DNA from 3 places in the Marinobacter sp. W-8 genome. Region 2 is predicted to be linked to each of the others. Evidence: predicted binding sites of a transcription regulator. Region 2 holds the regulator's gene; each other region holds the start of a gene.

Region 1 (10,243 bases), 1.8 Mb from region 2:
AAACCGGGCTCTAAGTTCCTGCCCGGCTAGTCCACAAGGCCGTTGTGACGAGGTTCCGCCACCGGCGGCAGGGTATTCATCGGCCAGCGGGGTACCGCCACAATCCGCTCGCCATCCTGCTGACCGGCCTTTAGCCGCTGCGCACCGGCATAGGCAATCATGGCACCGTTGTCGGTGCAGAACTCCGGACGAGCGTAGAACACCGAACCACGCAGCTTTTCTGCCATGGTCTCCAGTGCCGCCCGCAATCGCTTGTTGGCGCTGACTCCGCCGGCAATGACCAACCGCTTACACCCGGTTTGCTCCAGGGCTCTGCGACATTTGATGACCAGGGTATCAACTACTGCAGCTTCGAACGCCCGAGCAATGTCTGCTTTTACCTGCTCATCCAGCGTGCCTTTATCTTTAGCGTCGTTAACGGTATTCAGGGTATAGGTTTTCAGACCACTGAAGGAAAAATCCAGGCCGGGACGATCGGTCATCGGGCGGGGAAAACGGTACTGCCCCTCTCGACCCTTTTCCGCAAGGGCAGCTACCCGGGGGCCACCCGGATAATCCAGCCCCAGCATTTTCGCAGTTTTATCGAACGCCTCGCCGGCGGCATCATCCACCGATTCACCCAGCATCTGGTACTCACCAATGCCATCCACCCGCACTAACTGGGTATGGCCACCGGACACCAGCAGCGCGACAAACGGGAACGCCGGCGGATTGTCCTCCAGCATGGGCGCCAGCAGGTGACCTTCCATGTGATGCACTCCCAACACCGGAATCCCCAGTGCAAACCCCAAGGCATGCGCCACCGAGCCGCCCACCATCAGGGCACCCACTAACCCCGGCCCGGCGGTATAGGCGATACCTTCGATATCGGAACGGGCTTTACCGGCTTGAGCCAGTACCTCATCGCATAAAGGAAGCAGCTTGCGAACATGATCCCGGGAGGCCAGCTCAGGCACCACGCCTCCATAATCGGCGTGCATACCGATTTGACTGTAAAGGGCATGGGCCAGCAGCCCCTGCCGAGCGTCAAACAGGGCTACACCGGTCTCATCGCAGGAGGTTTCAATACCAAGAATCAGCATAATGGGCACTATATCCAAGGGGTGTCGGGTACGTGGGCGGCATTTTAGCAGAAACCCGAAAGCTTCCGGCAGTTTCGTTGAACAGTGATTGACCTTGGCCAGCCCAGCGGCTATCATTGCCGCCCTAAATTAGCACTGGTCGAGTTTTAGCCAATCTGACCAGGGATCGAGCCCGTACGGCACTGGCCGACGGAACAAATTGAAACCGAATCTATCAGGTAGGTGATTTTCGAATGCCAGCTGTTAAAGTGAAAGAGAATGAGCCGTTTGACGTAGCACTGCGTCGCTTCAAGCGTTCCTGCGAGAAGGCCGGTGTACTGTCTGAAGTACGTCGTCGTGAGCACTACGAGAAGCCGACCGCTGTTCGTAAGCGTAAAGCAGCTGCTGCCGTTAAGCGTCATCTCAAGAAGCTTCAGCGGGAACAGCGCAAGTTCGAGCGTCTGTACTGAGTTCAGGCGCGCATCGACTGCACAACTGATTGCCGGAACGGCGTTTCGCCCCACCCGGCAAGCTGAAAATGCCGCCGAGGCCTGGCTTCGGCGGCATTTTTGGCTATGGCGAAAATGCCTTCGCACCCGGCACCCCGGCTGAAGTGGAGCCACCATGAGCGGATTGATCCCTCAACGCTTTGTTGAAGACCTGCTGGATCGCATTGATCTGGCGGAGCTGATCGGTTCGCGCATCACGCTGAAAAAAGCCGGAGCCAACTACAAGGCCTGCTGTCCGTTTCACGACGAGAAGACGCCATCATTTAACGTTCGACCGGACAAAGGCTTCTATCACTGCTTTGGCTGTGGAGCCCATGGCGATGCCATCAGCTTTGTTCGCGAATTTGAGGGCCTGGGTTTTACCGAAGCGGTAGAAGAACTGGCCAAGCGTGCCGGGCTGGAAGTGCCGTACGACCGAGCTGCCAAACAGGAAATGCAACAGGCGCGGACACTGACCGATGCCCTGGAGTTTGCCAACCGGTTCTATCACTCAGCACTGACCAGTCAGCAAGGCGGTTATGCCCGGGACTACCTGAAGCAGCGGGGACTGGATGAAAACATTATCCAGCAGTATCAGATTGGTTTTGCACCGGGCACCGGCACGGCACTTTACGACGCCGCCCCGAAGGATCTTAAAGCACCACTGATTGAGACCCGCACGGTGTCGGACCAGTACGGCCGCCCCAGGGATCTGTTCCGCAACCGGGTTATGTTTCCCATCCGGAACACCCGAGGCAAAACCATCGCCTTCGGCGGGCGCACGCTGGGCGACGACAAGGCCAAGTACATTAACTCGCCGGAATCGGACGTTTTCCACAAGAGCCGGGAAATCTACGGCCTGTTCGAGGCCCGGCAAGCCATTCGACAACTGGACAAGTTGCTGGTGGTCGAAGGCTACATGGATGTGATTGCGCTGGCCCAGCACGGCATCCATTACGCGGTGGCGACTCTGGGGACGGCCACCAACCAGGACAGCCTGACCGCACTGCTTCGGCACGTTCGGCATATCGTGTTCTGTTTTGACGGCGACCAAGCAGGTTTTCGGGCAGCGGACAGGGCCATGGAGAACGCCCTGGAGCTGATGGCAGACGGGCTGCACCTGCAGTTTCTCATGCTGCCAGAAGGCGAAGACCCGGACACACTGGTGCGCAAAGAAGGGCCGGACGCATTTCAGAAGCGTATTGAGGGCGCCACACCCTTCTCACGCTATCTGTTTGATCGGCAGAGCGAGGGCCTTGATCTGCAGTTGCCCGAACACCGAGGCGAACTTCGGGCACGAGTTGAGCCCTTGCTGAACAAGATGCCCCGCAGCACGTTGCGGGACGCCATGTGGCACGAAATGCTGCGCCTTTGCGGCGGCCGCAACCAGTGGCAGAACCGCCAGCAGGGCCAGAATTACAAGGCACGAGGCTGGCGCGGTGAAGCCCAAAGCCGGCCCACGGAAGAGCGGATTGACGTAAAACTCAGCAAAGACAGCACCTTGTGCCTGGCCTTGCTGGAAGCACCGGAACTGGCAACCGAAGTGAAAGCTCTGGCAGACAGCACCCGGCAGCTTGAACGCGCGGGGCGTTTTGCCCGCTGGTTACTGGAAGAAAAAATTCAGACCCGCAAGACACTGGTCGCGGGGCTGGCCACGAACAAACAGGCCAGGGACAGGTTTTACAACCTGTTTGACGAACTGGAGCACATACCGGCCCGGGAAAGCACACTGGCGGCTGCCAGAGAGCTGTTAAGCCCGAATGAAGAGGCCGCGCGCCAGCAGAGGCTGGCAACCCTGCTCCGGAACCTGGCACAGCTTTCCCCGGAAGAACGGGAGGAGCTGCGAACGCTCAGCGCCGGTACGTTAAATCCGAAGGCTGAAAGCTGAGGACTTGAAACCTGTTGCCCTGATCACCATCTAACCATTCGGTGGCAGCGCAACCGAGCGACAGCTATAATGGCTGTTTAACTTTTTTCCTTTTTAAAAGCGAGTTCACAGGGTGTCTATGTCAGGCAATTCGCAGAAATCACGTTTGAAAGACCTCATCGCACGAGGCAAGGAACAAGGTTACCTGACTTACGCCGAGGTAAACGATCACCTCCCGGAAGATATCGCAGATCCGGATCAGGTTGAAGACATTATCCGGATGATCAACGACATGGGTATCCAGGTGTGCGAAGAGACACCAGACGCGGATACCCTGCTGATGACCGAAGGTGACTCCACTGCCGACGAAGCTGCTGCCGCCGAAGCCGCTGCTGCTCTTGCCGCCGTTGAGACCGACGCTGGCCGCACCACCGATCCGGTGCGCATGTACATGCGCGAGATGGGCACCGTTGAGCTGCTGACCCGCGAAGGCGAAATTGTCATCGCCAAGCGCATCGAGGAAGGCATTCGCGATGTCATGGCCGCTGTAGCACATTTCCCGGGCACCGCCGGCACCGTGATTCAGGCCTACGACCGCATCATCGAGAATGAAGGTCGCATCAGCGACATCGTCACCGGCTTCCTCGACCCGGACGACGCCGAGCCGTTCATGGGCGAAGACACCAGCACCGAAGACACCTCTGCTGATGACCGCGATACCAGCAGCGATGACGACGATGACGACACCTCCAGCGAAGACGACAACGACAACGGGCCAGATCCGGAAGAAACCCGGCTGCGCTTCGAGCTGCTGAAAGAGAAGCTGGACGCTGCCGAGAAGGCCTTGGCCAAACACGGCCGTGGGCACAAGAAAACCCAGGAAGCCCTGAACGAACTGGGCCAGGTTTTCGCCCCGTTCAAGCTGGCCAACAAGGCGTTTGACGAGCTGGTGAACGTCGTTCGTTCAACCAACGACCTGGTCCGCGAGAATGAGCGCGCCATCATGCAGATCTGTGTACGCGACTGCAAAATGCCGCGCAAAGACTTCATCAAATGGTTCCCGGGCAACGAAACTGATCTTAAGTGGGCCGGCGAAATTGCCGCCACCAAAAAGCCCTATGCGGCCGCTATCGGTGAGCGTGTGGACGAAATCGTTCGCCTGCAGAAGCGCATCCAGAACGTTCAGACCGAAGTAGACCTGGACGTAGCCGACATCAAGGAAATCAACCGCCGAGTGTCTATCGGTGAGGCGAAAGCCCGCCGCGCCAAAAAGGAAATGGTTGAGGCCAACCTGCGTCTGGTTATTTCCATCGCCAAGAAATACACCAACCGCGGCCTGCAGTTCCTGGATCTGATCCAGGAAGGCAACATCGGCCTGATGAAGGCGGTGGACAAGTTCGAGTACCGTCGTGGCTACAAGTTCTCCACCTACGCTACCTGGTGGATTCGCCAGGCCATCACCCGCTCCATCGCGGATCAGGCTCGCACGATCCGGATTCCGGTGCACATGATCGAGACGATCAACAAGCTCAACCGCATCTCCCGCCAGATGCTGCAGGAGATGGGTCGCGAACCCACGCCGGAAGAGCTGGGCGAGCGCATGGACATGCCGGAAGACAAAATCCGCAAGGTGCTGAAGATCGCCAAAGAGCCGATCTCCATGGAAACACCCATTGGTGACGACGAAGACAGCCATCTGGGCGATTTCATCGAAGATATCCAGGCTCTGTCGCCAGTGGATTCTGCCACCGCTGAAGGCCTGCGCGAAGCCACCCGCTCCGTGCTGGCCGGCCTGACCGCTCGGGAATCCAAAGTACTGCGCATGCGCTTTGGTATCGAGATGAACACCGACCACACTCTGGAAGAAGTCGGCAAGCAGTTCGACGTTACGCGGGAGCGTATCCGTCAGATCGAAGCCAAGGCCCTGCGCAAACTGCGGCACCCTTCCCGCTCCGATCACCTGCGCGGCTTCATTGACGACCAGGGCAACGGTTAATCCCCAAGACAGTAGCGGGCGCCACCCCTCGTGGGTATAATGGCGCCCGTTTTCTTTTCCGGGCCTATAGCTCAGTTGGTTAGAGCAGGGGACTCATAATCCCTTGGTCGCTGGTTCGAGTCCAGCTGGGCCCACCATCTCCCAAACTCCTGTCCAACTTATTTACACATACGCCTCCAACCTTCTCTTAAACACTGCCCAACCCCCTGTTTTAACGTCAAATAATCCTATTGGCACGCACTGTGCTGAAAGTCAGACGTAAGTACAGATCGCGGCTTCGCCGCATTGCGTTCAGGGCTTGCCCTGAGAGAAGGTGAAAAATGAAACAGATTACAAAGCAGATAACACACGTTATTGCGGCTCTGGCATTAACCTGGTCTGCTGGGGCTATGGCCCTGATCCTTGGCCCCGCAGACGCCGACAAAACTGTCGACGTAGGCCCCCCAAATCCAGCGCTTGACGCCGGTGACGTTGCAGCCCTTTTTGGAACGTCCGACCTCACTTTGCTTTACAAGTCCAACTACGAAGGCCCGGAAGAAGGCTCCTACCAATCCTTCTACTCCACCAGTTTCACCGGAGACCCTAACAACGCGGTGATCAGCTGGGATGGCCCGGACTACATTGTGTGCCCTGAGTGCTATCTGGTTGTCAAAGACGGCAACGAGCCACAATACCTGTTCAACATCGGCAGCTGGAATGGCCAGGACGTACTGGATCTTCAGGGCTTTTATCCGAACAGAGGCGCCATTTCTCATGTAGCGATCTTTGGCAAGTCCGTTCCTGTACAGGTTCCTGAGCCAGGAACACTGGGCCTGCTGGGACTTGGCATTCTGGGCATGCTCACAATCAGAAGAAAGTTACAAAAAACCGCCTGAGTGTCGATATTTTTTACATGCCACTAAAGCTCCCCTTGGGGAGCTTTTTTTGTGCCCGTTCACAAAACCGCAAACATTAAGTAACAGAAATACACAGAAGCCCACCTTTTAAGCTCATGAGTTTTCAGCCGTTTTAGACAATTCTTGAGGTACGTGGTTCTACCGACACCCTGTCGTGTCAAAAATGCCAACGTCCCGATCTGACAAGCCTCATACACTAAAACCTGAACAAGCGTACCAGTCCTGAAAGGAATCCCTCGGGACTGAGCACAAAAACAATGAGTGAACGGAGTGTATACATGGTTCTTTCCCCCCGATTCTCAGTACGGGCGGTATCCCTTGCCGTTGCAGCAGTTTCCGCCTCCCTGTCCATGCCCACCAGTGCCAGTATGGGCAACCTGGGCACCAGTTATGGTGTAATGCCGGTCGATGTGGCCACCGCCCAGTCCCTTTCGATGTTCAATGAGCAGGTTTCTGCCACCTACTACAATCCGGCAGCACTGACGAAAGATCCTCGTGGCGAGCTTACGGCGGGTATCCTTCATTCTGAACAGGAGCTGCGCTCCGATAATCCCAACGCCAGCGGGGACATTGTCTCCGACTCCCCGAGCCAACACGTTTTGATCGGCATGAAGACCAACCTTGGGTCGCTCACCCGGTTCGGGCACCCCATCTATCTCGGGTTTATTGCGGGCGTGGAAAAGTACGGTAAGGAGATGCTGGCTTTCAGCTCTGAAACCAGCGAGAGCGGACAGTTCCTGCAATACGGGAAAGAACCTTTGTTCCTTAACATCGGTGGTGCAACCCCGATCTGGCGCGGTATTTCCGCCGGTGCTTCGGTTCGGGTAACGCTCGAAGCGACCGCTAATCTTGATGCCGTCTCGACGCTGGGCGGCGAAACCAGCCGTGAGCGCCTTGCGGTCAATGCCGAGCCTTCTCTGAAGACGATTCTGGGCACGAACATCGATCTGGGCAGCACATTTTGTCCTGAATCTGACTGTTTCCTGAACGGATGGGAAACGGCGCTGACCTACCGGACGAAGTCATCGGCCTCAACCACAGTCGACTCCAACATCATCGTGACCCAGACCATCCCGGATCCCGGGCTCAGCCTGGCTGTGACGACCATCGACTCATTCCAGCCTGAAACAATCGCCATCGGCACCCAATACTCGGGTGACGGCTGGCGCATTGGCGGTAGTATCGAACAACAGAACTGGTCGGAACTGGAAGACGAATTCAGCGGCGACTCCATCAAGGATCAGGGTTCCGTGGCCTCCGGAAACCGGATCGGTTTCGACGACATCCTGATTCCTCGCCTCGGCGCCGAATATCAGTTGAACAAGAACTTTGCCATTCGTGGCGGTGTTGCCTACGAAGAGTCTCCCCTCAAAACCACCCGTAATCCGGAGCTCAACTACCTGGATACCGACAAACTGGTGGTTGGCCTTGGTATCAGTGCCACTTACGACCGCACCCGCCTGCTCGCCTACCCGGTGCGGCTCGACCTGGGCTATCAGTACCAGCAACTGCAGGAGCGCGACTTCACCCTAGTTGACTACGACGGTGACGAAACCAGTGTCACTGCCGATGGTGATATCCACGTATTCAGCGGATCCATCACCCTGAAGTTCTGAGGAGGCTTGCCATGAAGTACAACAAGACCCTGGCACTGATTCCGGCCATTTTGCTGGCCGCCTGCGGCGGTGGCGACAAACAGTCCATTGACGAAAAACCCAGACCCGGCTCGATGGTCTATTCCTTCCCGATGGATGGGCAGGCTGATATCAGCCCGAAAGCCGACATCGTGCTGCGCTTCTCTCATGCGATTACCGATGATGAAGCAACCCTGCAGAACAAGATCACCCTGCAGAGTAACGACCAGCCCCAGCCATTTACCGTGACCTTGATCGATAATGGCAAAAGTCTGAAGCTTGAGCCTGCTAACCCGCTTGCGACCGGCGAAGAATTCACCGTAACCTTCCAGGAGCCGCTGGCCGCCGAGGGCGGCCGGCAAATCACTACTCCGAACGCGACAGGTGATGACGGCATCCAGTTCGCAACCCGTGGCGCCTATGTGGGTCTCGCGGGGCTGGCCAACACCGCAGACACTTTCGACATTGCCTGGCAAGTACCCGCCAGCGACAGCCCATTCCAGGCCATGAATTTTTCGACCTTCCGGTTTGCCATGACGCAACCGGTCCATCCTGAATGGCAATCACTCGGCGGCAGCATTCAGCTGCTGGGCGCCAGTGGTGAAGAAGTTCCGGCCACTGTACTCGTCAAAGGCAACCGCATTACGGTCGACCCCTGCGTGACCCCCGAACCGACGCAGTGCGGCAGCAAGCAGGATATTCTCAATGCTGGTGAAACCTACACCCTGCAGCTGACCAACCTCGCCAGCCTGACGGACAGCAGTGAGGAGAACCGCTTCACCGGAGAATTCACCTTTACCCCGAGAGACACCGGGCCAACGGTTGTGTTGCAACAAACTGCCGTAGATTCCGGTAACGGAGGGCTGATCTCTGTGCTTAACGGCCAGGCCCTCAATGCCGTAACGCTCAACTCGGTACTCCAGGGCGAAGCCGGCCCCTCTCAACAAACCGGGGACCTGTTTGCCGAGCTCGCCTACGCCCCGGCGTTTGACGCTGATGAAGCACTGCCCCTGCGCATTCCCAAAGGCAGCGTGCTGGAAAGCACCAGCCTGAACGTACTGGTGGGTGGCAAGGTGCAGGTTCTGGATGCCGCGACCGGCGAAGACCAGCAAACCGGTACCATCAAAGTGACCATGCTCTCGGATGCCTCCGGTTACATGAGCCCGAACCAGTACACCGACGATATCAATGCCCCGCGCCATATCACCCTGTTCATGGACGTTTCCATGAACACGGAGGCAGCGCAGCCGAATGCCGCGCTGTCCCAGGATCTGATGGGGGTTGAGCTGCGCGGTATCGCCCTGGTTCAGGACGGCGTTCTGACCATCGATGCCATCGGCATGGTGGAACCAAACCTGCTGGGCCAGGAATACACCGATTCCACTATTGCCTTCCACCTGCAGGCCGCAACCGATGCCGACTCGGTTCTCGATGCCGAAAACCTGCGGGAACTGGATGCCACACCACCCAGCCTGGTGAGCTGGATGCCCGGCCCGGAGAACGCCGTTCCGCCAACCCGTCAGTCCATGCAGCGCCCGGGCGACCCGATTATTCTGTTCTTTGATGAGCCGCTTGATCCGAAATCAATCGAAACTGGCATCACGGTGTCGGAAAACGGCACCGCGATTGACGTTCAGCATGCTATCGACGGCACCACGGTAACCCTGAACAAAGCCGGCGGTCTGGAGCATGGCAAAACCTATGATGTGAGCGTCAACGGCGTCTCCGATCTGGCCGGGAATGTCGTCGCCCTGGATACGCTGACCTTCTCACTGGATCCCATCGAAGGCAACAACGTTGAGGTTCGCCCGCCACTGGCACTTACTACCTATCCCGGTTTCCCCTGCGAAACGAATCACAGTGCACTGGACCTTGCCAATGGTGTGCTTGGCCAGTGCTATGACGTAAGGGGCGACGCCTACAACGGAGGACGGGAAGCGACAGTCGACACCATGCCGGTAAGTGAAATGCCGGCGGATCGGCCCATTACCGTGGTTTTCTCAAAATCGATGGATATAGACTCCTTTATTCTCGGCCAGACCTTCACCGTTGAGAAAGTGACACAGGCCGGTATCGGCGCGGGAACTGTGAGCGTTGTCGAGAGCGTGCCCGGACGGCTAGAGAAAAACACTCAGCGGGTGCGGTTCTTTCCGGATCAACCCTGGGAACCCGGTGCTCACTATCGTTATACCCTGGCATCCTCAGAGAGCTCGGGCGCCTGCTCGGCCGGGAGCTACAGCGCAATCTGCGACACCGATGGCCTGGCTCTGAAAACGGATCTGCTCGAGGGCCTGAACGACC
Region 2 (10,243 bases):
GGCAGAGAGGTTGCGGGCATCAATACTGACGGCCATTTTCTTCAGCCGGCCCGGTGCTTCCTGGGTGGCTGCCTCCCGGGTCAGCGGGAACAGCAAACCAATGGGCAGGTTGTCGATGCAGTAGAAGCCCAGGTCTTCCAGTACATGCAGGGCTGTACTCTTGCCGGAACCGGATCGGCCACTGACGATAATCAGCTTCATGGGGCTGTTACTCCTTCAATCTGCCTGGCAGCCTGTCAGACGTCAGGCTGATCTCAGTGATGACTTTCCGCCATACGCTGGTAAAGGGTAGCGGCGTCTTCGCACTGGCGCAGCCGGGCGCAGAACGTGCTGTCATTGAACCGTTCCGCCAGCTGGCTCAGTAGCTCCAGGTGTTCACTGGTGGCTTCTTTGGGGACAATCAGCGCAAACACCAGGTCCACCGGCTGGTTATCGATGGCATCAAAGTCTACCGGCTCCTCCAGGGTCATCAGCACGCCGATGACGCGGTCCAGGCCGTCCAGCCGGCAGTGGGGGATGGCAATGCCTTCGCCGATGCCGGTGCTGCCCAGCCGTTCGCGGGAGACCAGATTGTTGAAGATCTGGGTGTCGCTGAGAATTTCATCCTGAAAGTGAATCCGTTCAGCGATGAACTCCAGCACACGTTTCTTGCTTGAGGCCGGCACCTTACACAGGGTCAGTTCAGGGGCAAGAATATTGTCGATGGTCAGGGATGGCTCGCTCATGGATCGACTGCATGTCCGTAAAAAAAAGGCTGCGGCCGGTTAGCCCCGCCGCAGCTCGTTTCATGAAACACCCGGTAAGGTTCGCGCTTCAGCGACCGCCGTTACCGTGCATCCGGTCTACGTTCTTTTCCTTGTGCTTGAGGATCTGACGGTCCAGCTTGTCGACCAGAGCGTCGATTGCGGCGTACATGTCCTCATTTTCTGCCTTTGCGTGAATCTCACCACCAATCACGTGCAGCGTGGCTTCCGCCATCTGGCGCACCTTCTCGACCTCCAGGGTGACCTGGCAGTTACTGATGTGGTCGAAGTGACGCTCCAGCTTCTCGAACTTGGTGTTGACGTAATCCTTCAGAGCGGGAGTCAGTTCTACGTGATGGCCTGAAATGTTGAGTTGCATAGGCGTCTCCTGTTGTCATACTGCCGGCGTGCTTGCCGGCTTGCATGCCAGTGCATCTTGCACCAGCGAAAGTTTAAACCAGGCGTTTTCGTTCGTTCGAGGGAGGAATATGCATGGCCTCCCGGTATTTGGCCACGGTACGCCGCGCCACGTTGATTCCCTGTTCCCCTAGCATGGCTGCAATTTTGCTATCGCTCAATGGCTTTTTCGGGGTTTCCTCGGCAATCAGCTTCTTGATCATTGCCCGGATGGCTGTAGACGAGCATTCGCCGCCCTCGGCGGTGCTGACGTGGCTGGAGAAAAAGTACTTCAGCTCGAAAATACCGCGGGGCGTGTGCATGTACTTCTGGGTGGTAACCCGGGAAATCGTGGACTCGTGCATTTCCACCGCCTGGGCAATGTCAGACAGGATCAGAGGCTTCATGGCTTCTTCGCCCTGATCCAGGAACCCTTGCTGGTGTTCAACGATGCGGGTGGCAACTTTCAGCAGGGTTTCATTACGGCTTTGCAGGCTCTTGATAAACCATTTCGCTTCTTGCAGCTGGTCGCGCAGGTAGGTGTTATCGGCACTGCTGTCAGCCCGGCGGATCAGTGACGCGTAGCTGGCATTCACCCGGATACGCGGAGCGATTTCCGGATTGAGTTCAACCCGCCATCGGCCTTCGTGTTTGCGTACGATAACGTCCGGGATAACGTAATCCGGTTCGGCCCGGTCCACGACATCGCCAGGGCGCGGGTTCAGGCTCGTGATCAGGGCCAGTACCTGTTTCAGCTGGTCTTCCTTGAGCCGGCTGCGGCGCAACAGCTGTGCGTAGTCCCGGTTGCCAAGCAGATGCAGGAACTGGGTAACCACCAGTCTCGCCTGGCGCAGCCAGGGGGTATCCGGTGGCAGCTGGTTGAGCTGAATCAGCAGGCATTCCTGGAGATCCCGAGCGAACACGCCTGGCGGGTCGAAGTGTTGCAGGCGGTGGAGTACCGCTTCCACTTCGTCCAGTTCCAACGGGTCTTCTTCGGTTTCGTCCAGCAGGCCTGCGTGAATGTCCTCAATGTCAGACGTCAGGTAGCCGCGCTCATCCACAGCATCCAGCAGCGCGTGGGCAATGGCCTGATCCCGCTCGCTCAGAGGCGTCAGGTTCAGCTGCCACTCAAGGTGATCCTGCAGGGTTTCGGTAGGCGAGTTCCGGGTTTCGAAATCCGATTCGTGCTCGTCTTCGCCTTTGCTGGCCGGAGCCGGGGCAGACTGGTAGATGTCGTCCCAGGCGGTATCCACTGGCAGATCATCGGGAATGTTGTCCGGAATATCGTTCTCGGACGACCAGTCAGGGCCGTTCTCGGTTTCGTCCCAGTCCGGGCTCGCGTCCTGGTGGCTGTCGTCCTGGTTGGCCTCAGAGCTGGAAGCGTCACTGTGCTCGTGCTCTTCGCGCTCGTCGCCTTCAGCGTGCTCATCGTCCTCTGAGGTTTCCAGCATTGGGTTGGATTCCAGCGCCTGCTGGATTTCCTGCTGGAGATCGAGGGTAGAAAGCTGTAGCAGGCGTATGGCCTGCTGCAGCTGGGGCGTCATGGTCAGACTCTGGCCCAGCTTAAGCTGTAATGAGGCTTTCATAACCATGGCTCAAGATCCATAACTCGTGGGCATCCCGGTTGTTGCTTTGCCGGCGCACAGGCCGAAAAAAATGTTGTACGCTGGTTACTTGCCATTGTCTGTGAACAGTATAAGCAAGTTTTTTGCCGAGTTTACTTGCTACAGATCATCAAAACAATCAGACCTCGGATAAACCCAGTTTTATCAGGTCAGAGCCGGAACTCATCACCCAGATATACTTCTTTCACCTGCTGGTTTGCCAGAATGGCTTCGGCATTGCCGGAGGCGATGATGTGGCCGCCGGAAACGATGTAGGCATTCTCGCAGATGTCGAGGGTTTCCCGAACGTTATGGTCGGTAATCAATACGCCAATACCTTTATCCCGCAGGTGCCGGATAATGTGCTTGATGTCACTGACGGAGATAGGGTCTACGCCCGCGAAGGGTTCGTCCAGCAGGATAAACGCGGGCTCCATGGCCAGCGCCCGGGCGATTTCAACTCTGCGGCGTTCGCCGCCGGATAGCGCCATACCCACGCTGTCACGGATGTGAGTAATATGAAACTCTTCCAGCAACTCTTCCAGCTTGGCCTCCCGTTCCGCCCGACTCATGCCTTTGCGGGTTTCGAGGATGGCCATGATGTTGTCCCGCACGGTCAGTTTGCGAAACACGGAGGCTTCCTGGGGCAGGTAACCGATGCCCTTGCGGGCGCGCCCATGCATTGGCAGCGGGGTGATGTCCTGGGTGTCGATGGTGATCCGGCCGTGATCCGCAGGCACCAGGCCCACGATCATGTAGAAGCAGGTGGTCTTGCCGGCGCCATTGGGGCCGAGCAGGCCGACAATCTCTCCGGAGCGAATTTCCAGAGAAACGTCCAGTACTACTTTTTTCTGCTTGTAGCTTTTTGCCAGATTACTGGCCCTGAGAACTGCCATCCGAACCTTTCCCGTCACTGGATTGAGCTGAATTACGAGGCTGAATCACCATTTCCACCCGGCCGGAGCCGCCGTCGGATGGCGTGCCGCCTTCCGCAGTAACAACGCGGCGAACGGTGTCGTAGTGAATGACGTCGCCCCGGAATACGTTGCCGTCTTGTTCAATAACGGCCTGGCGTTCAAAAATAACCAGGTTTTCATCGCCAGACCAGGTGATGTTCAGGGCCTTGGCATCGGTCGTGCCTTCGCCTTCCTGGCTGGGTTGCCGGTAATGGGCGGGGTTGCCGGCGGCTTCAATCCGGCTGACACCCTGTTGGTTGCGGTAAAGTACCACCCGATCCGCGTCCAGCCGGGTTTCGCCCTGAATCAGTTCGACAGCGCCGGTGTAAACGGCCGTTCCGGCGCTTTCATCCAGGCGGGCCGAATCTGCACTGACCTTTATGGGGATATCGGAATCCAGGTTGAATGCCGATGCCGGGCCGGCCAGCAATGCCAGAGCCAGGAGTGCTGGCCGGCAGAAAGATCGTTTACCTGACGGTTTCATATTGTCCCTCTACCCGGGAGTTGAGTTCGAGAATGCGTTCGTTGATCCAGGCTTTCATGCCGGTGGAGCGGGTGACGCCGAAAGGCTCGGTGATGGTCACCGGCTGGTCGGTGTAGACGGTGCCGTTGCTGTTGTCCAGGGTCAGTGCCTCGGTCTCCAGAACGGCTTCGCGGCCTTCGGCCTGTCGGGTCAATCGGACGTTCCCCGTAAGTTCCAGCTTTTCATTGTTCTGCTGAAGGCTACCTTCATTGGACTCGACGAGCCAAGGGTCGGGGCTGCCCTCACTGAAAAGTCGGGCTCTCGGCGTATCCAGATGAGCCGTGCCGGTTGCTTCAAACTGCTCAATTCTGGGGCTTTTGAGATCAATCTGGAGGTTCCCTTGCTCATCCCAGGCGCGGTATTGGCCGCCGATCACAAAGCCGTCGGGCTCGGCGGGCCCCCGTAGTTCGCTGGCGGCATTCCGCGAACTGACAGGCTCGTCACTTTGCCACAGCAGAAAAACGGTTGCTGTTACGGTGGCGGCAAGGGCCAGGGCTGTAATCCGCCGTTTGCCGCGATCGCCGAAAAGCCGCTCGGTGATCATGCTGGCTCATCCAGATAGGGGGCAAGCGTGTTGTCCAGGTGCCCTTGAGCCCAGAGCAGAAGATCGCAGGCCTCGCGCACAGCGCCCTGTCCACCGTGGCTGCGGGTACAGTAGTCGGCGTGTTGCTGAACCAGCCAGTAGCCGTTGGGTACCGTGATGCCAAGGCCGGCAAAACGCAGCGCAGGCAGGTCGGGCAGGTCGTCGCCCATGTAGGCAATCTGCTCCGGCGCAAGGTTCATATCCCGGATCAATTCCAGCAATGCGATTTTTTTGTCTTCGCGACCCTGCATCAGGTGCGGGATGCCCAAGTCCGACATTCGTCTTTCCGTAAGAGGAGAGCGTCGTCCGGTAATCACCGCCACGGTGATGCCTGCCTGCATCAGTTGTTTCAGGCCCAGGCCGTCAAGAATGTTGAAGGCCTTGAGTTCATCGCCGCTGGCACTGAAATAGATGCGGCCATCGCTCATGATGCCGTCCACGTCCAGGGCGATCAGGCGAATGTCCGAGGCTTTGGCCTTCAGGGCTGCGTCCCAGTGGGTTTGTAACGGATGCGCTGTCTGAGTCATCAAATCACTCCGGCCCGGAGCAGGTCGTGCATATTAATGGCGCCCACCAGGGTGCCGTTGGCGTCGGTAACCGGCAAGGCGTTGATCTTCATTTCTTCCATGATATTCAAGGCTTCTGCCGCCAGGTGGTCTGCCCGGATGGTTTTGCCGTTGCGGGTCATCACGTCCTGGATGGGGGTAGTGTGCACATCCACGGATTTGTCCAGGGTCCGGCGCAGGTCGCCATCGGTGAAGATGCCCGTCAGGGTGCCGGCGGCATTAACGACCGTGGTCATACCTAGGCCCTTGCGGGTTATTTCCAGCAGTGCCCCGCTCAGGGTTGTGCCCTCGGCAACCTGAGGAATCTGGTCACCGGTGTGCATGATGTCGGATACCCGCAGCAGCAGGCGGCGTCCAAGGCTGCCGCCAGGGTGGGAAAACGCGAAATCCTCGGCGCTGAATCCCCGGGCTTCAAGCAGCGCTACGGCCAGGGCATCCCCCATGACCAGGGTGGCGGTGGTGCTGGAGGTCGGGGCCAGGCCCAGCGGGCAGGCTTCAATGGCCACGCTGACATCCAGGTTGGCAACGGCCTCCTGTGCCAGTACGGAATCGGGTTTGCCTGTCATGCTGATCAATGGTGCGCCCATGCGCTTGATCAGAGGGAGAATGGTGACCACTTCGCTGGTGCTGCCGCTGTTGGATATGGCGATGACCACATCCTGGGGTGTTATCATGCCCAGATCGCCATGGCTGGCTTCGCCGGGATGAACAAAAAAGGCGGGCGTGCCCGTGCTGGCGAGCGTGGCGGCAATCTTGTTGCCGATGTGCCCCGATTTGCCCATACCTGTCACCACAACCCGGCCTTTGCAGGCCATGATGACCTCGCAGGCGCGGCTGAAATCACCGTTTATACGGCTTTCCAGCGCTTCAATGGCTTCGCGCTCGATGCGGATTGCCCGTAGGGCCGAGTTGCAAAAGTCCTGGGTGTTGAAGGTATTTGATTCGGTCATGTCGGCTGGCTGTCTGCTCGATCTGGGATTTGAGGCCGAAGTATATCACTTCTGGTGCCCCCGGCTCGCCTGCATCAGGGATTCTGATCATTGCCATCAAGACATTTTACGTTGCTTTAATTGAGGTCTGGGAGAGCTTGTCATAATGTAGGCGCTCCTTGAAAGGGATGGATTATGGAGTCATCTGCGTACATAACACTTAGGGATGTGGTGTTTTCCCGTTCCGGGCGCCGGATTTTTGATGGAATCAGTCTGGATATTCCCAAAGGGAAGGTGACTGCCATCATGGGGCCCAGTGGTACCGGTAAAACCACGCTCCTCAGGCTCATCGGAGGTCAGCTTCGCCCGGATTCCGGCCAGGTGAGTGTGGCAGGCCATGACGTGCCCCGGCTAAAGCGCAAGGCGCTTTACCAACTGCGCGAAAAAATGGGCATGCTGTTCCAGAGTGGCGCGCTGTTTACCGATCTCAGTGTCTACGAGAATGTCGCTTTTCCGCTGCGTGTGCACACGTCGTTACCCGAGGATATGATCCGGGACATTGTCCTGATGAAACTGGAGGCGGTGGGCTTGCGTGGTGCCAGAGAGCTGATGCCCTCAGAGTTGTCTGGTGGCATGACCCGGCGGGTGGCCCTGGCCCGCAGTATCGCGCTGGACCCGGAGTTGATCATGTACGACGAGCCCTTTGCCGGGCAGGATCCGATTGCCATGGGCGTGCTGGTCAAGCTGATCCGGGATCTCAACAGTTCCATGGGGCTGACCAGCGTTCTGGTGTCGCACGATGTGCCTGAATCCCTGAGTATTTGCCATTACGCCTGCATTATTGCCGACGGCAAGGTGATCGGTGAGGGCACTCCCGAGGAGCTGCGGGCACATCCGTCTGAGCGGGTTCAGCAGTTTCTTGAAGGGCAGCCTGATGGCCCGGTGCCGTTCCATTACCCGAGTGGCGATGCAGCGGCTGATTTTGGTGTGGGAGGGCGGTCTTCATGATGGATCGTATTGCCGGCCTGGGGCGGCTCGGGATCGCGATCATCGCCTCCTTCGGTCGTTCCGGGCAGTTTCTTTTTGGCGTGCTGGCCGGCGTCCCCAGGCCTGCAACAGGTTTCCCCCTGCTGGTCAAACAGCTATACGCAGTCGGCGTGTTGTCGCTGGCGATTGTGGTGGTGTCTGGCTTGTTCATCGGGATGGTGTTGGGGCTTCAGGGCTATACCATTCTCAGCGATTACGGCTCGGAGTCGGCGATTGGCCAGATGATCGCGCTCACGCTGGTGCGCGAATTGGGGCCGGTAGTGACGGCCCTGCTGTTCGCCGGTCGCGCGGGCTCCGCCCTGACGGCAGAAATCGGCCTGATGAAGGCGACGGAACAGCTCTCCAGTATGGAAATGATGGGGGTAGATCCGTTGCGCCGGGTTGTTGCACCGAGACTTTGGGCCGGTTTTCTCGCCATGCCGGTACTTGCCATGATTTTCTCGGTAGTGGGGATCTGGGGCGGCATGCTGGTTGGCGTGGAATGGCTGGGTGTGTTCGAGGGCTCCTTCTGGGGCAACATGCAGTCCTCCGTCGATTTTGTGGATGACGTGCTTAACGGCTTTATCAAGAGTGTGGTGTTCGGGTTCGTATGTGCCTGGATTGCGGTCTACCAGGGCTATGACTGCGTGCCCACCTCTGCTGGTATCAGTTCGGCGACCACCAAAACCGTGGTCTACTCATCGCTGGTAGTGCTCGGTCTCGATTTCGTACTGACTGCCGTCATGTTCGGTGATTTTTAACAGGATTCAGGGAGCCTTTCATGGCACAAAGAAGCACAGAAATCATTGTTGGGCTGTTCATGGTTGCCGGTTTGGCCGCGCTCATGTTTCTGGCGCTGCAGGTGAGTGGCCTGTCGCCGAAATCCGCGGAGCAGACCTATACGCTGTATGCCAATTTCAACGATACCGGTGGCTTGACGCCCCGAGGCAAGGTTTCCATGGCTGGTGTCACTGTCGGTACCATCGAATCCATCACCCTGGACAGGGACACTTTCCAGGCGCGGGTAACCATGTCTATCCACGCTGAGGTTGATAACATCCCGGCCGACAGTGCAGCAGTAATACGTACATCCGGACTGCTGGGTGAGCAGTACATTGATATATCGATTGGCGGGGACCTGGAGTCGCTGAACGCGGGGGATACCTTTTATTCCACCCAGTCCGCCATGAATCTGGAACGGCTGATCAGTAACTTTGCCTCCGGCCGCTGAGCCAGAGCCATGCACAGGAGAAACTAATGAGTGTCCTTAAACACCGTTTGACGTTGATGATTGCCATGGTCGCCCTGATGGTGGGCCAGGTCTGGGCCGGCCCGGAGGAGGATCTGAAGCGTTACGTGGACGAGAATACCCAGAAGCTGGTGCAGAAGCTCAATGCCGAGAAAGGGTTGTACGAAAAGGATCCCGAGGCGTTTTATGCCAGCATGGATGAAACCCTTCAGGAGTTTGTCGATTTTCGCCGGATTGCTGCCCGGGTGATGGGGCGATATGCCCGCCAGACCACGCCAGAGCAGCGGGATGCTTTTGTCGAGAAGTTCAAGCGCAGCCTGTTTGACAGTTACGCCCAGGCCCTGGTTTCTGCGGAAGATTTCGAGATCATCGTCAAGGAAGCCACCATCCTTCCTCAGAATGAGGATCGCGCTTCGGTAGAAATGGAGTTGATCAGTGCCTCCGGCAACCGTTATCCGGTCACTTACTCGATGTACCGGACAGGTGACGACCGCTGGATGATGGAAAACGTCATCGTAGAGGGCGTCAACATCGGCCTTGCCTTCCGGGATCGCTTTGCCCAGGAAATGGAAGAGAATCGTGGCCAGGTTCAGGCGGTCATTGACGGCTGGGGTGACGCAGTTGAGGCCCTGAATCTGGACGAGCAGGTGGATCGTTCATGAGTGATCGGTTGCCGGGCATCGTCCGGAACGGCAAAACTCTTTGCGTAACCGGCGATGTCGATGCCGACACGGTCCTGGCGCTGCGCAAGCAGGGCGAACAGGAAATAAAGCAGGCCGATGGGACGCTTGAGGTTGATCTGTCCGGGCTTGGCACCGCGCACAGTGTGGTGCTTTCGATGCTTTTGTGTTGGCAGCGTCTGGCGCTAAGCCGACATTGCCATCTCTCCTTCACAGGCGCCAGTGAGCGACTTCGTTCTCTGGCCGCACTCAGTAATCTTCAGGATCAGATTCCCGGATTTGCCGAGCACAGCTGACCGGCGCCCGGGAATTGGTTACAATTCCGCCCCTGATTTCAACTTAGTCGAGGAATCCTTATGGACGCCGCCCAGGTTACCGAACTTGTCAAAGAAGCCCTGCCCGGTTGCGAGGTTCAGGTACAGGTTGATGGCAACCACTATCTTGTTGTGGTGGTGGGTGACGTATTTGAGGGACTGCCCACCATCAAACGGCAGCAAATGATCAACAAGGTGCTATTCCAGCATGTCATGGACGGCACCATTCACGCCCTTCACCCGAAAGCCTTTACCCCGAGCGAGTGGGCCGATCAGCAGGCCGGCGCCTGAACCGAACAGGATAATTACCGTGGACAAACTATTGATCAGGGGTCGAAAGCCCCTGGATGGCGAAATTCGCATTTCCGGTGCCAAGAACGCGGCCCTGCCCATTCTGGCGGCGACACTGCTGGCGGATGAGCCGGTTACCGTCGGCAACCTGCCGCACCTGAACGATATTACCACCATGATCGAGCTGCTCGGTCGTATGGGGGTGGAGCTGCTCATTGACGAAAAGATGAGTGTTGAAGTGCACGCCAACACCATCAAGCACTTCCATGCACCGTACGAGCTGGTAAAGACCATGCGCGCCTCCATACTGGTGCTTGGCCCGCTGGTGGCACATTTTGGCGAAGCCGAAGTCTCCCTGCCGGGTGGCTGTGCCATCGGTACCC
Region 3 (10,243 bases), 510 kb from region 2:
GACAGCTGAACATCAGCATCAGGACAACCGATACCGACGGAATGGCGATTAATCCGATCAAACCAATAAAGCTGCCTCCGATTATGCAGTCGAGGAACAGCATTTTTTGCCGAATCCGGGCTGAACGTCGCAGGAAGGTTCGCCGTGTAAGCACGTGCGCGAGATGAGGCCAGATCAGAGCGCCAGCCACCATCCAGAGAAGCAATTGGTGAAACACATCCTGAAGGACACCCGTGACAATAATGGCGGCAGTGGCGGTGTAGGCCAGTATCCGACCGTTGTAATCGGGCATCGGTGGAATCGCCACCGTGTGGTCGTAGATGTCGCCTTGCCCCAGCTTGCCGGTATTGCCGGTTACGCTGCGTAATTCAGCGGGTGCGCTCATCATTTTCAGAACCGGATCCTTCCGATAAGTATGTCGCTCATTGTATGCTGCCGATTCTTTATAATTGTTGGTTTGAACTACGACTAAAGATTAACAGCATTACGTAGAACTCACAATTCATCGGGGCCGCTTCCGGCCCAACCGAAAATCATGCAACCAATCAACAGCGAGACTGTATGAGTTCGATAACCCGTTTTATTCTGGATCGTGCTTCGGAGCCCCGTTTGCAGGCACCGGCACCACCGGTGTCTGTGGTTGATCAGGCCTTCCGGTGCGCGGCCCGGGCCCCGGATCATGCGTTGTTGAGGCCCTGGCGTTATCTCGTGGTAGAGGGGGAAGGCCTGGCAGCTCTGGGCGACCTGTTTGCTGAATGCTGCCCGCCGGAGGCTTCGGATAAGGAGCGTGAGAAGGCCCGGAATGCTCCGGCTCGTGCACCCATGATTATTGTCGGTATTGCGTCCCCCCGTCACCATCCGAAGGTGCCGGAGGTGGAGCAGGTGATGTCGGCAGCGGCCGGTATGAGTTTTATCTCCCTGGCGCTGAATGATGCCGGCTACGGCGCCATGTGGCGAACCGGGCCTGTGGCTTATCGTCCGTCGCTGCATGACGGTCTTGGGCTGGTGCCAGGCGAGTCCATTGTCGGTTTCCTCTATACCGGTACCGTTGCCAGTGAAAAACCATCGGTGCCCCGGCCGGATACCAAAGATTATGTCTCAAGGTGGGCCGCGCCAGGGCGCACTTCCCCATGGGAAGTCTGAGCCTCGATCAGCGGCAAGTTCGCCTGGGGAAACCCGTTGCCGCCCTCGTTGCGTTTAACCGGAATTTGCCGCTCATTAATTAGACAGCCCTCTTCGAAGCCCGCATCACAGCGGGCTTTTTCAATTCTGGCACTCTGCTTGCTTTAATCACTTCAGAACGCAAAACCGGCAAGTTCACAGGTTCAGCCTGGTCGGTGCAAAGATCTGGAGGCAGTAATGGCAATTACATTCGACAAAGCGCTCGGTATTCATGAGCACGCGCTGCAGGCGCGGGTCAAGCGGGCCGAAGTGCTGGCGAACAACCTGGCAAATGCCGACACTCCGGGCTACAAGGCCCGCGACGTGGATTTCCAGGCGATGATGCAGAAGGCGCAGGATTCCATGACGGGCTTTGGTATGACCACGACCCACAGCGGCCATATGGACACCTCCAGCCCCGGCGCTGACGGCGAGCTGCTGTACCGTACCCCGCACCAGCCATCAATTGATGGCAATACCGTGGATGCGCAGGCCGAGCAGACCCGTTTCATGCGCAACGCCATGGATTATCAGGCCAGCTTCCAGTTCCTGAGTAGTCGGTTTTCCGGCCTGACAAAGGCGCTGAAGGGCGAATAAGCCGCAGTTCGTACGAGATTGAAGGAGATTGTCATGTCACTGGGTAACATTTTCGACATCGCCGGTTCCGGCATGACCGCACAGTCACTGCGGCTCAACACCACCGCGTCTAACATTGCCAACGCAGAAACCGCCAGTTCGAGCACGGATACAACGTACCGTGCCCGCAAACCGGTGTTTGCCGCTATTCAGCAGGCCATGCTGAACCCTGATCAGCAGGGATTTGGAATGGGTTCCGAAGAGTGGCCCGGGGCCGGCGTTCGCGTTGAGGGGATTGTCGAGAGCGATGCAGAACTGCAGATGCGCTATGAGCCGAATCACCCCGCCGCGAACGAGGAAGGGTACGTTTACTACCCCAACGTGAACGTGGTTGAGGAAATGGCGGACATGATGTCGTCGTCCCGCAGTTTTCAGATGAATGTGGATGTCATGAACACCGCCAAATCCATGATGCAGCGAATTCTGACACTGGGTCAGCAGTAACAAGTGAGGATTAAGCCATGAGTGCAGTGAATTCCGCAGCCGCCTCAGACGTGCTGAGCCAGTACCAGCTGAACCAGGAGGGCAAGACCCCTGGTGGCAACGAGCTGGGTAAAGACGCGTTTATGGAGCTGATGCTGGCGCAGCTCAAGAATCAGAACCCGCTGGAGCCGCAGGACAACGGCGATTTTATCGCGCAGCTGGCCCAGTTCAGTTCTCTGGAAGAAATGCAGAATCTGTCTGGCAGCGTCGATGATGTTGTTGGTCAGTTCCGCTCCAGCCAGGCTTTGCAGGCCTCAGCGATGGTGGGAAAAACCGTGCTGGCACCCTCCAGTGTGGGCATTCTGGGTAGCGAAGGCGAGATAACTGGCACCATTCAGGTGCCGGCTTCCACGGGTGGGCTGCGACTGTCGGTCATGAATCAAAGCGGCGAACTAGTTCGCCAGATTGATATGGGCAGCAGCCAGGCTGGTGTGGTGTCGTTCCAGTGGGATGGGCAAGACGGCAACGGCAATCCTTTGCCGCCCGGACCCTACTCGATCGTCGCACAGGGCTCCTATCCCTCCGGGTCAGAGCAGCTGGCGACCATGGTGAGCGCCAATGTCGACAGTGTGTCGCTGGGGCAGGGTGGTTCCATTACTCTGAATCTGGCCGGAATGGGTTCCATTCCGCTGTCTGAAGTCAAACAAATCAACTGATCCGGTGTCAGACCAGGAGGTATAAGTCATGGCATTTAACACAGGTTTGAGTGGTCTGCGCGCCGCTTCGGTGGATCTGGATGTCACCGGTAACAACATTGCCAACGCCAGTACCGTGGGCTTCAAAAGCAGCAAGGTACAGTTCGGTGATTTGTACGCCAGTGGTTTCCTGAGTGCCGGTACCAATCCGATTGGCGACGGCGTGCGGGTGCAGGACGTAAAGCAGTCATTCGGTCAGGGCAATATCAGCTTCACCGATAACGGCCTGGATATGGCTATCAGTGGTGATGGCTTCTTTATTCTGAATAATGGCGGTGAAATCCGTTATTCCCGGGCTGGCCAGTTCGGGATTGATAAAGAAGGTTATGTTGTCAATAACCAGAACATGAGGGTTCAGGGTTACACCGCTGATGATGATGGCAACCTGTCTGGCATTCGTGGTGACCTTCAGATTGAAACCGACAACCTGGCGCCCCGACGCACAACGAATCTCCAGACCGATCTGAATCTGGATTCCCGGGAATCGGTGCTTGAGCGTCGCATAAGGGATTTTGATCCGATTGAGCTTGGGCAGCTTCAAGGCGCTAGCTTTACTTTCGGATATTCGGACGGAACCAGTCCCTACACCGTGCCGCCAATCGACGCTTCGGCGTCCGCCAGTGATGCCGCGATTGCGATCAATGCCGCGCCTGGAGTAACTGCAACCGCGACGACGACTGCCCTCATGGACGCTGCGTTGACAGACGGTTTCGTCTCTGGAGCTGGTGGTGGCTTCAGGTTTGAAATCAGTGTTGATGGATCGGCTCCAATCCCCTTAAACCTGGATACGGCAGCTTCTCTGGAAGATGTTGCGGCTGCAATCAACGACACAAGCAATAACGCTATATCTGCTTCGGTTGTTGACCATGATGATGACACATCCACGGCACCACGCCTTCGGGTGATTCACAGTGGTGGTGAGCCGCTGGATATTGCCTGGGGAAGTGAGCCGGTCGGGACACCGCCTTCCAACACTCAGCAAGGCGTTAGCGAGGTGTTTGTCACCACTGATCGCAATGTCGACCAGGTGACCACTGATTCAGGTAGCAACGCGTTTGAAGTCGCCTTCAATGCGACACCTTTTACCGTAACCAACGAATTCAATCCCATCGACCAGCGTACTTACAACCACGCAACGTCGACCACCATTTTTGACAGCCTGGGCAATTCCCACGAATTGACCCAGTTCTATGTAAAAGAGCCATCTCCGGGTAACGGGGTGGGTCAGAGCCAGTGGTCTATCTACCTCCAGATTGACGGTGAACTGGTGGGTGGTACCGACCAGACGCCATACACTGCCTTGTTTGACCAGGATGGCCAGCTGGAATCCATCAACGGTGATCCGAACGGTGAGTTGATTATCACCGACTGGGTGCCTAAGGATCCAAGCGGTGATCCGAACGGTGCTGACGGCCCACCGGCAAATCCCGGTGATGTGGTCAGCCCGATTCCTGAGCCGGCCACCAGTTCTGCGTTCGTTGTCAATCTGGCCAATACCACCCAGTATGGCGCGGCATTTGGTGTTAACGATCAGCAGCAGAACGGCTACACCACCGGCCGTCTTTCAGGCCTCGATGTGTCCGACCAGGGCGTGATCTTTGCCCGGTATACCAATGGTCAGTCCAAGTCTCTGGGTCAGGTGGCGCTGGCTGCGTTCAATAACACTGACGGTCTTTCTCCGGTGGGTGACACCACATGGGTGGAAACCTTTGAATCCGGCCAGCCGGTGATTGGTGCTCCGGATACCGGCACGCTTGGTTCCATCAAGGCCAGCTCCGTAGAGGACTCCAATGTGGATCTTTCGGCAGAGCTGGTGAACCTGATCATTGCCCAGCGCAACTACCAGGCCAACGCCAAAACCATTGAAACCTCCGATGCGGTCACCCAGACCATCATCAACCTCCGATAATTTCGCGCCCTAGCGAACATGGCATGACTCCTGCAGGAAGACTGGAAACAGTCAAAATTCCGGCAGGAGTTTGCCCATGGACAAAGCCCTCTATATTGGAATGTCTGGCGCCAAGCAGAACATGCTGGCCCAGCGTGCCCATGCCAACAACCTGGCTAACGTCAATACCACCGGGTTCAAGAAGGATTTTGCCCAGGCCCGCAGTATGCCCGTGTTCGGTGAGCACCATCCCACCCGCGCCTACGCCATGACCGAGCGGCCCGGCACTGATCTCTCGCCCGGCGCTTTAATGGAGACCGGACGTAAGCTGGATGTGGCGGTAGACGGCGGTGGCTGGCTCGCCGTTCAAAACAATCTGGGCGAAGAGGTATTCACCCGTACCGGTAGCTTACAGGTCGACGTGAACGGGCTTGTGCGGCTGGCGAGTGGTGAGCTGGTTCTGGGTAACGGTGGGCCGGTGGCTCTTCCTCCTTTTGACAATCTTCAGGTTGGCTCGGACGGCACCATCTCCATTGTGCCGGTAGGTGGGCCGCCGGATCAGTTGGTGGAAGTTGACCGACTGAAGCTTGTCAACCCACCGGCAGATGCACTTGAGAAAGGTCTGGATGGGTTCATTCGACGCAAGCCGGATCAGGCTCTGGATGGTCCAGAGCCACCGGATGCAGCTATGCGTGTCGCCACTGGTTTTCTCGAAAGTTCAAACGTGAATGCGGTGGAGGAAATGATCTCCAACCTGCAGTTGTCTCGCCAATACGAGATGCAGGTAAAGGTGATGTCGACCGCCAATGAAAATTCCGAGGCTACGGCACGACTGTTGCAGAACCTCTGATAACGATGATCAAACGCCATCGGTTGGCGGAGAGCGGCAAAAGATCGCCGCATCGGCCACCGGCAGGCAAGGAGTAAAACCATGCATCCAGCACTTTGGGTCAGTAAAACCGGGTTGAGCGCGCAGGACACCAACATGTCCACCATTTCCAATAACCTGGCCAATGTGAATACCACCGGCTTCAAGCGGGATAGGGCGGTGTTCCAGGATCTGCTGTATCAGATAAACCGTCAGCCCGGCGGGCAGAGCACTGAGAACACGCAGTTGCCCTCTGGCCTGCAGCTGGGGACCGGGGTCCGGATTGTTGGCACTGCCAAGCAATTCAGCCAGGGCAACCTGCAGATAACTGAACAGCCTCTGGATATGGCGGTGAATGGTCGGGGATTCTTTCAGATTCAGATGCCGGACGGACAGATCGCCTATACCCGGGATGGCCAGTTTCAACTGAACTCTGATGGCGATGTGGTCACACCGGATGGTTTTCCGCTTCAGCCGAATATCAATGTCCCGGAGAACGCCACCAATATCACCATTGGCAAAGATGGGACGGTCACCGCTATTACCGATGACCAGGCTGCGCCCGTCAATCTCGGGCAGATCACCCTGGTGGACTTCATCAACCCGCAGGGCTTGCAGGCCATCGGGAACAATCTGTTCAAGCAGACCAATGCCAGTGGTGATCCGGCTGAAGGTGAAGCCGGACTTGCAGGTCTCGGGTCCATTGAACAGGGCACCATTGAATCCTCCAACGTAGAGGTGGTGGAAGAACTGGTGAACATGATTACGACCCAGCGTGCCTATGAAATGAACTCCAAGGTGGTTTCGACCACAGACCAGATGCTTCAGTTCATCACCAACAATATCGGTTAAGCCATGAAACGCATTCAACGCAGTTTACACACTGAACGGCTGGCCACCCTGGCACTGGTGGGTGTGCTGATTGTGCTGCAGGGATGCACCGCCATGTCTCGCCCCCGGGCTATGCCGGACGATCCGGCCTACGCTCCGGTTCGTGCTCAATCAATGATGCAGCGCGACCCGGATTCCGGGGCAATTTACCAGGTGTCCAGGAATTACAATCTGTACGGCGATACCAAGGCACTCAACGTGGGTGACGTGCTCACGGTATTGCTGCAGGAATCCACCAGCGCCAGCAAGAACGCTGAAACCTCCATTACCAAGGATCAGGAACTGAGCATTCCTGAACCGAGCATCTTTGGAAAGACAAATATCGGCCTGAACGCTTCTGCCAATTTTGAGCGGGACTTTGAAGGCTCCGCCGAAGCAGACCAGAGCAACAGCCTGGCTGGCAGTATTACCGTAACAGTCACCGAGGTTCTGCCTAATGGTGTGCTTCGTGTCCGCGGCGAGAAGTGGTTGTCTCTCACCAATGGGGACGAATACATCCGGTTGACCGGTCTGGTTCGGCCACAGGATATCCAGCCGGATAATACCGTTGCCTCCAATCGTGTTGCAGATGCCCGGTTTGCTTACGGCGGTACCGGTGATTTTGACCAGGCCAACCAGATGGGCTGGCTGGCTCGCTTCTTTAACAGTGAGTGGTGGCCGCTATGATCCGCAAACTGATTGCTGTTTTTGCCCTTACGGCCCTGTGTGTGGCGCCGGTGATGGCTGACCGCCTGAAAGACCTGGCCAAGGTGAAAGGTGTGCGCAATAACCAGTTGATTGGTTATGGCCTGGTGGTCGGTCTTGACGGTACCGGCGACAAAGCGCCGTTTACCAACCAGACCTTCCGCAACATGATGAACCAGTTCGGAATAACCTTGCCGGATGGTGTGAACCCGAATCTGGCCAATGTGGCGGCCGTAACCGTAAGCGCGACTTTGCCGGCCTTTGCCAAAGCCGGGCAGGAGATGGACATCACGGTTTCATCCATCGGAAATGCCGATAGCCTGCGTGGTGGAACCTTGTTGATGACACCGTTGAAAGGCGCAGACGGTCAGGTTTATGCCATGGCGCAGGGCAGCCTGGTGGTGGGCGGTTTTGGCGCCCAGGGCCAGGATGGTTCCCGGATTACCGTGAACGTACCCAGCGTCGGCAGAATTCCCAACGGCGCTACCATTGAGCGAGAGGTGGAATCGCCGTTCAACCGGGGCGATACCATCACCTTCAATCTGCTGCGTTCCGACTTTACCACAGCCCGCCGTGTGGTTGAGGCGATCAATGGTCGTTTGGGCCCGGACATGGCTTATGCACACGATGCCACGTCTATATCGGTGCGGGCACCCAGGGACCCATCACAGAGAGTCAGTTTTCTGTCCATTCTGGAGAACATTGAGGTCGATCCGGCTCAGGAAGCCGCAAGAGTGGTGATCAATAGCCGCACCGGCACCATCGTGGTCGGCCAGAATGTAAAAGTGAGCCCGGCTGCCATTACCCATGGCAACCTGACCGTGACTATTCAGGAAAACCCCGAGGTGGTGCAGCCCAATCCTCTGGCTCAGGGTGATACAGCCGTTCAGCAGAATACCCAGATCGCTGTGACGGAAGACCCGGCACGGATGTTCCAGTTTGGCCCGGCAACCACGCTTAACGAAATTGTTCAGGCTGTAAACCAGGTAGGGGCAGCGCCAGGCGATGTGATGGCGGTGCTTGAAGCACTCAAACAGGCTGGCGCGCTTCGTGCCGAATTGATTGTGATCTAGGTATCGCCATGCAGGATCCAAGACTACAGCAAGCCCAGGTCTACACCGATTTCAGTGGTCTGAATGCGCTGAAGACCCAGGCTCGAACTGACAAACAGGCTGCACTGGAGCAGGTTGCGAAGCAGTTCGAGAGCCTGTTCCTGTCAGAGATGCTCAAATCCATGCGCAAGGCAGGCGAGGTATTTGCCGAGGGAAACTACCTGAACAGCAATGAAAGCCAGATGTACCGGGATATGTTCGACAGCCAGATCAGCTTGAGTATGGCCGGTGGTACCGGTACCGGGCTGGCGGAAGCGCTGGTCCGGCAACTGAGTCAACAGATTCCGGGGCTCGGTGAGGATGGAGAGAAACTGGCGGGTCACAAGGGTGCCATTACCGATTACGACCGCAGTATGCCGGCGATTTCCAGAGAGTTGCCGGAGCGAATGGCTGAGGTGGCGGATGTAGCTGCGAAGATAAAAGCAGAGCCAACGCAGAAACCCGGCAAGCTGCCGGAGGTATTTGAGTCACCAGAGCATTTTGTTGAGCAGCTGATGCCGTTCGCAAAGCAGATCGGAAAGGAGACCGGCATTGATCCGCGCCTGATGATTGCCCAGGCGGCGCTCGAAACCGGTTGGGGCAAACACATGATCAAAGGCGATGGTTCGCAGCCAAGTTTCAACCTGTTTGGCATCAAGGCAGACAGTCGTTGGAGCGGTGACGCTGTGAGCATTACCACTACCGAATTCCGGGGTGGCGTGGCGATGAAGGAACGGGCAGATTTCCGGGCCTATCCGGACTATGAAGCCAGCTTCCGGGACTACGTTGACTTCCTGCAAAACAATCCCCGTTACCGCGATGTTCTGTCATCGGCAGATCAGCCAGAAGTATTTGCCGAGAAACTGCAGGAAGCGGGTTATGCAACCGATCCGGAATACGGAGCCAAGATCCGTCGGATCATGAATCGTGATTCTCTGATGACACTGTCTATGAGCAGTGACAGAGTAAAGGAGTAACAGATCATGGCGGGCTTGATCGGTATTGGTCTGAGTGGGGTATTGGGGCACCAGGCGGCGCTCAATACCACTGCAAATAACATAACCAACGCAAACACGCCGGGTTACAGTCGCCAGGAGGTCCAGTTCGAGACCCAGGAAGGGCGGCGTACAGGTGCAGGGACCATCGGCAGTGGCGTATCCGTCGCCAATATCCGCCGGCTGGCAGATGCCTATCTGAGTCAGCAGTTACGTGAGGACACCACACTGTTTGGCGAGCAGAATGCTTTCAACGCCGAACTCACGCGGCTGGATAACCTGTTAGGCGGCGAAGACACCGGTCTGAACAAAGCTCTGAACAACTTTTTCTCGGCTATGCAGAATGCCGCGGAAGACCCCACGTCTTTGCCACAACGCCAGCTGGTGCTGAGCGAAGCCCAGCAACTGGTGAATCGCTTTCAGGGCTTGAACCAGGAGTTCATCCAGCAGCGCGAATCGGTAAAAACCCAGATGCAGCAGGGCGTGAAAGATGCCAATACTCTGCTGAAGAGTATCGCTGAACTGAACCTGGCTATTTCTGAATCTCCGGGCCTGGCCCAGGGCAAGGAGCCCCTGGAGCTGATGGATAAGCGGGACGAGAAGTTGCGCCAGTTGTCTGAGCTGGTGAGCATTCGGGTAACGGAAGTTGAAGGCAGCCAGGTGAATGTGTCCCTGTCTAACGGTCTGGCTTTGGTTACCGGCGCCAACGCCGCAGAATTTGCGACCCGAAGCAGTGCGGAAGATCCCACGCGGCTGGAATTTACGCTCTCCAGTGGTGGGCGCACCCTGCTGGTGGATGAACAGATTCAGGGCGGAAAACTGGGTGGCTTGCGTGCCTTTGATGAAATGGC

What was found. The regulator sigma-54, encoded in region 2, starts transcription at its own class of promoters, with help from an activator protein. The targets are predictions, from matches to a motif close to ANTGGCATNNANNTTGCTNT.
Region 1: ACF8YQ_RS02260 (PEP-CTERM sorting domain-containing protein) is a predicted target of sigma-54. The motif match lies at 5,642-5,661, and genes of this name have one in related genera.
Region 3: flgB (flagellar basal body rod protein FlgB) is a predicted target of sigma-54. The motif match lies at 1,269-1,288, and genes of this name have one in related genera.

Annotation. Positions count from the first base shown of each region.
Region 1 is NZ_CP172297.1:504,891-515,133, reverse strand. It holds gene plsY (glycerol-3-phosphate 1-O-acyltransferase PlsY) at 1-14, shown strand, start outside; gene tsaD (tRNA (adenosine(37)-N6)-threonylcarbamoyltransferase complex transferase subunit TsaD) at 27-1,082, opposite strand; gene rpsU (30S ribosomal protein S21) at 1,316-1,531, shown strand; gene dnaG (DNA primase) at 1,686-3,437, shown strand; gene rpoD (RNA polymerase sigma factor RpoD) at 3,556-5,412, shown strand; tRNA gene ACF8YQ_RS02265 (tRNA-Ile) at 5,473-5,549, shown strand; gene ACF8YQ_RS02260 (PEP-CTERM sorting domain-containing protein) at 5,733-6,287, shown strand; gene aupA (alkane uptake protein AupA) at 6,587-7,924, shown strand; gene ACF8YQ_RS02250 (Ig-like domain-containing protein) at 7,936-10,243, shown strand, end outside.
Region 2 is NZ_CP172297.1:2,628,825-2,639,067, reverse strand. It holds gene rapZ (RNase adapter RapZ) at 1-201, opposite strand, end outside; gene ptsN (PTS IIA-like nitrogen regulatory protein PtsN) at 255-725, opposite strand; gene hpf (ribosome hibernation promoting factor) at 814-1,122, opposite strand; gene ACF8YQ_RS12205 (RNA polymerase factor sigma-54) at 1,196-2,725, opposite strand; gene lptB (LPS export ABC transporter ATP-binding protein) at 2,914-3,639, opposite strand; gene lptA (lipopolysaccharide transport periplasmic protein LptA) at 3,617-4,183, opposite strand; gene lptC (LPS export ABC transporter periplasmic protein LptC) at 4,167-4,766, opposite strand; gene ACF8YQ_RS12185 (KdsC family phosphatase) at 4,763-5,332, opposite strand; gene ACF8YQ_RS12180 (KpsF/GutQ family sugar-phosphate isomerase) at 5,332-6,321, opposite strand; gene ACF8YQ_RS12175 (ATP-binding cassette domain-containing protein) at 6,496-7,308, shown strand; gene mlaE (lipid asymmetry maintenance ABC transporter permease subunit MlaE) at 7,305-8,087, shown strand; gene mlaD (outer membrane lipid asymmetry maintenance protein MlaD) at 8,108-8,557, shown strand; gene ACF8YQ_RS12160 (phospholipid-binding protein MlaC) at 8,584-9,237, shown strand; gene ACF8YQ_RS12155 (lipid asymmetry maintenance protein MlaB) at 9,234-9,551, shown strand; gene ACF8YQ_RS12150 (BolA family protein) at 9,612-9,860, shown strand; gene murA (UDP-N-acetylglucosamine 1-carboxyvinyltransferase) at 9,880-10,243, shown strand, end outside.
Region 3 is NZ_CP172297.1:2,120,580-2,130,822, reverse strand. It holds gene ACF8YQ_RS09930 (adenylate/guanylate cyclase domain-containing protein) at 1-388, opposite strand, end outside; gene ACF8YQ_RS09925 (nitroreductase) at 562-1,143, shown strand; gene flgB (flagellar basal body rod protein FlgB) at 1,360-1,758, shown strand; gene flgC (flagellar basal body rod protein FlgC) at 1,792-2,241, shown strand; gene ACF8YQ_RS09910 (flagellar hook assembly protein FlgD) at 2,259-2,936, shown strand; gene ACF8YQ_RS09905 (flagellar hook protein FlgE) at 2,965-4,884, shown strand; gene ACF8YQ_RS09900 (flagellar basal body rod protein FlgF) at 4,961-5,713, shown strand; gene flgG (flagellar basal-body rod protein FlgG) at 5,795-6,583, shown strand; gene flgH (flagellar basal body L-ring protein FlgH) at 6,587-7,288, shown strand; gene ACF8YQ_RS09885 (flagellar basal body P-ring protein FlgI) at 7,285-8,379, shown strand; gene flgJ (flagellar assembly peptidoglycan hydrolase FlgJ) at 8,388-9,374, shown strand; gene flgK (flagellar hook-associated protein FlgK) at 9,381-10,243, shown strand, end outside.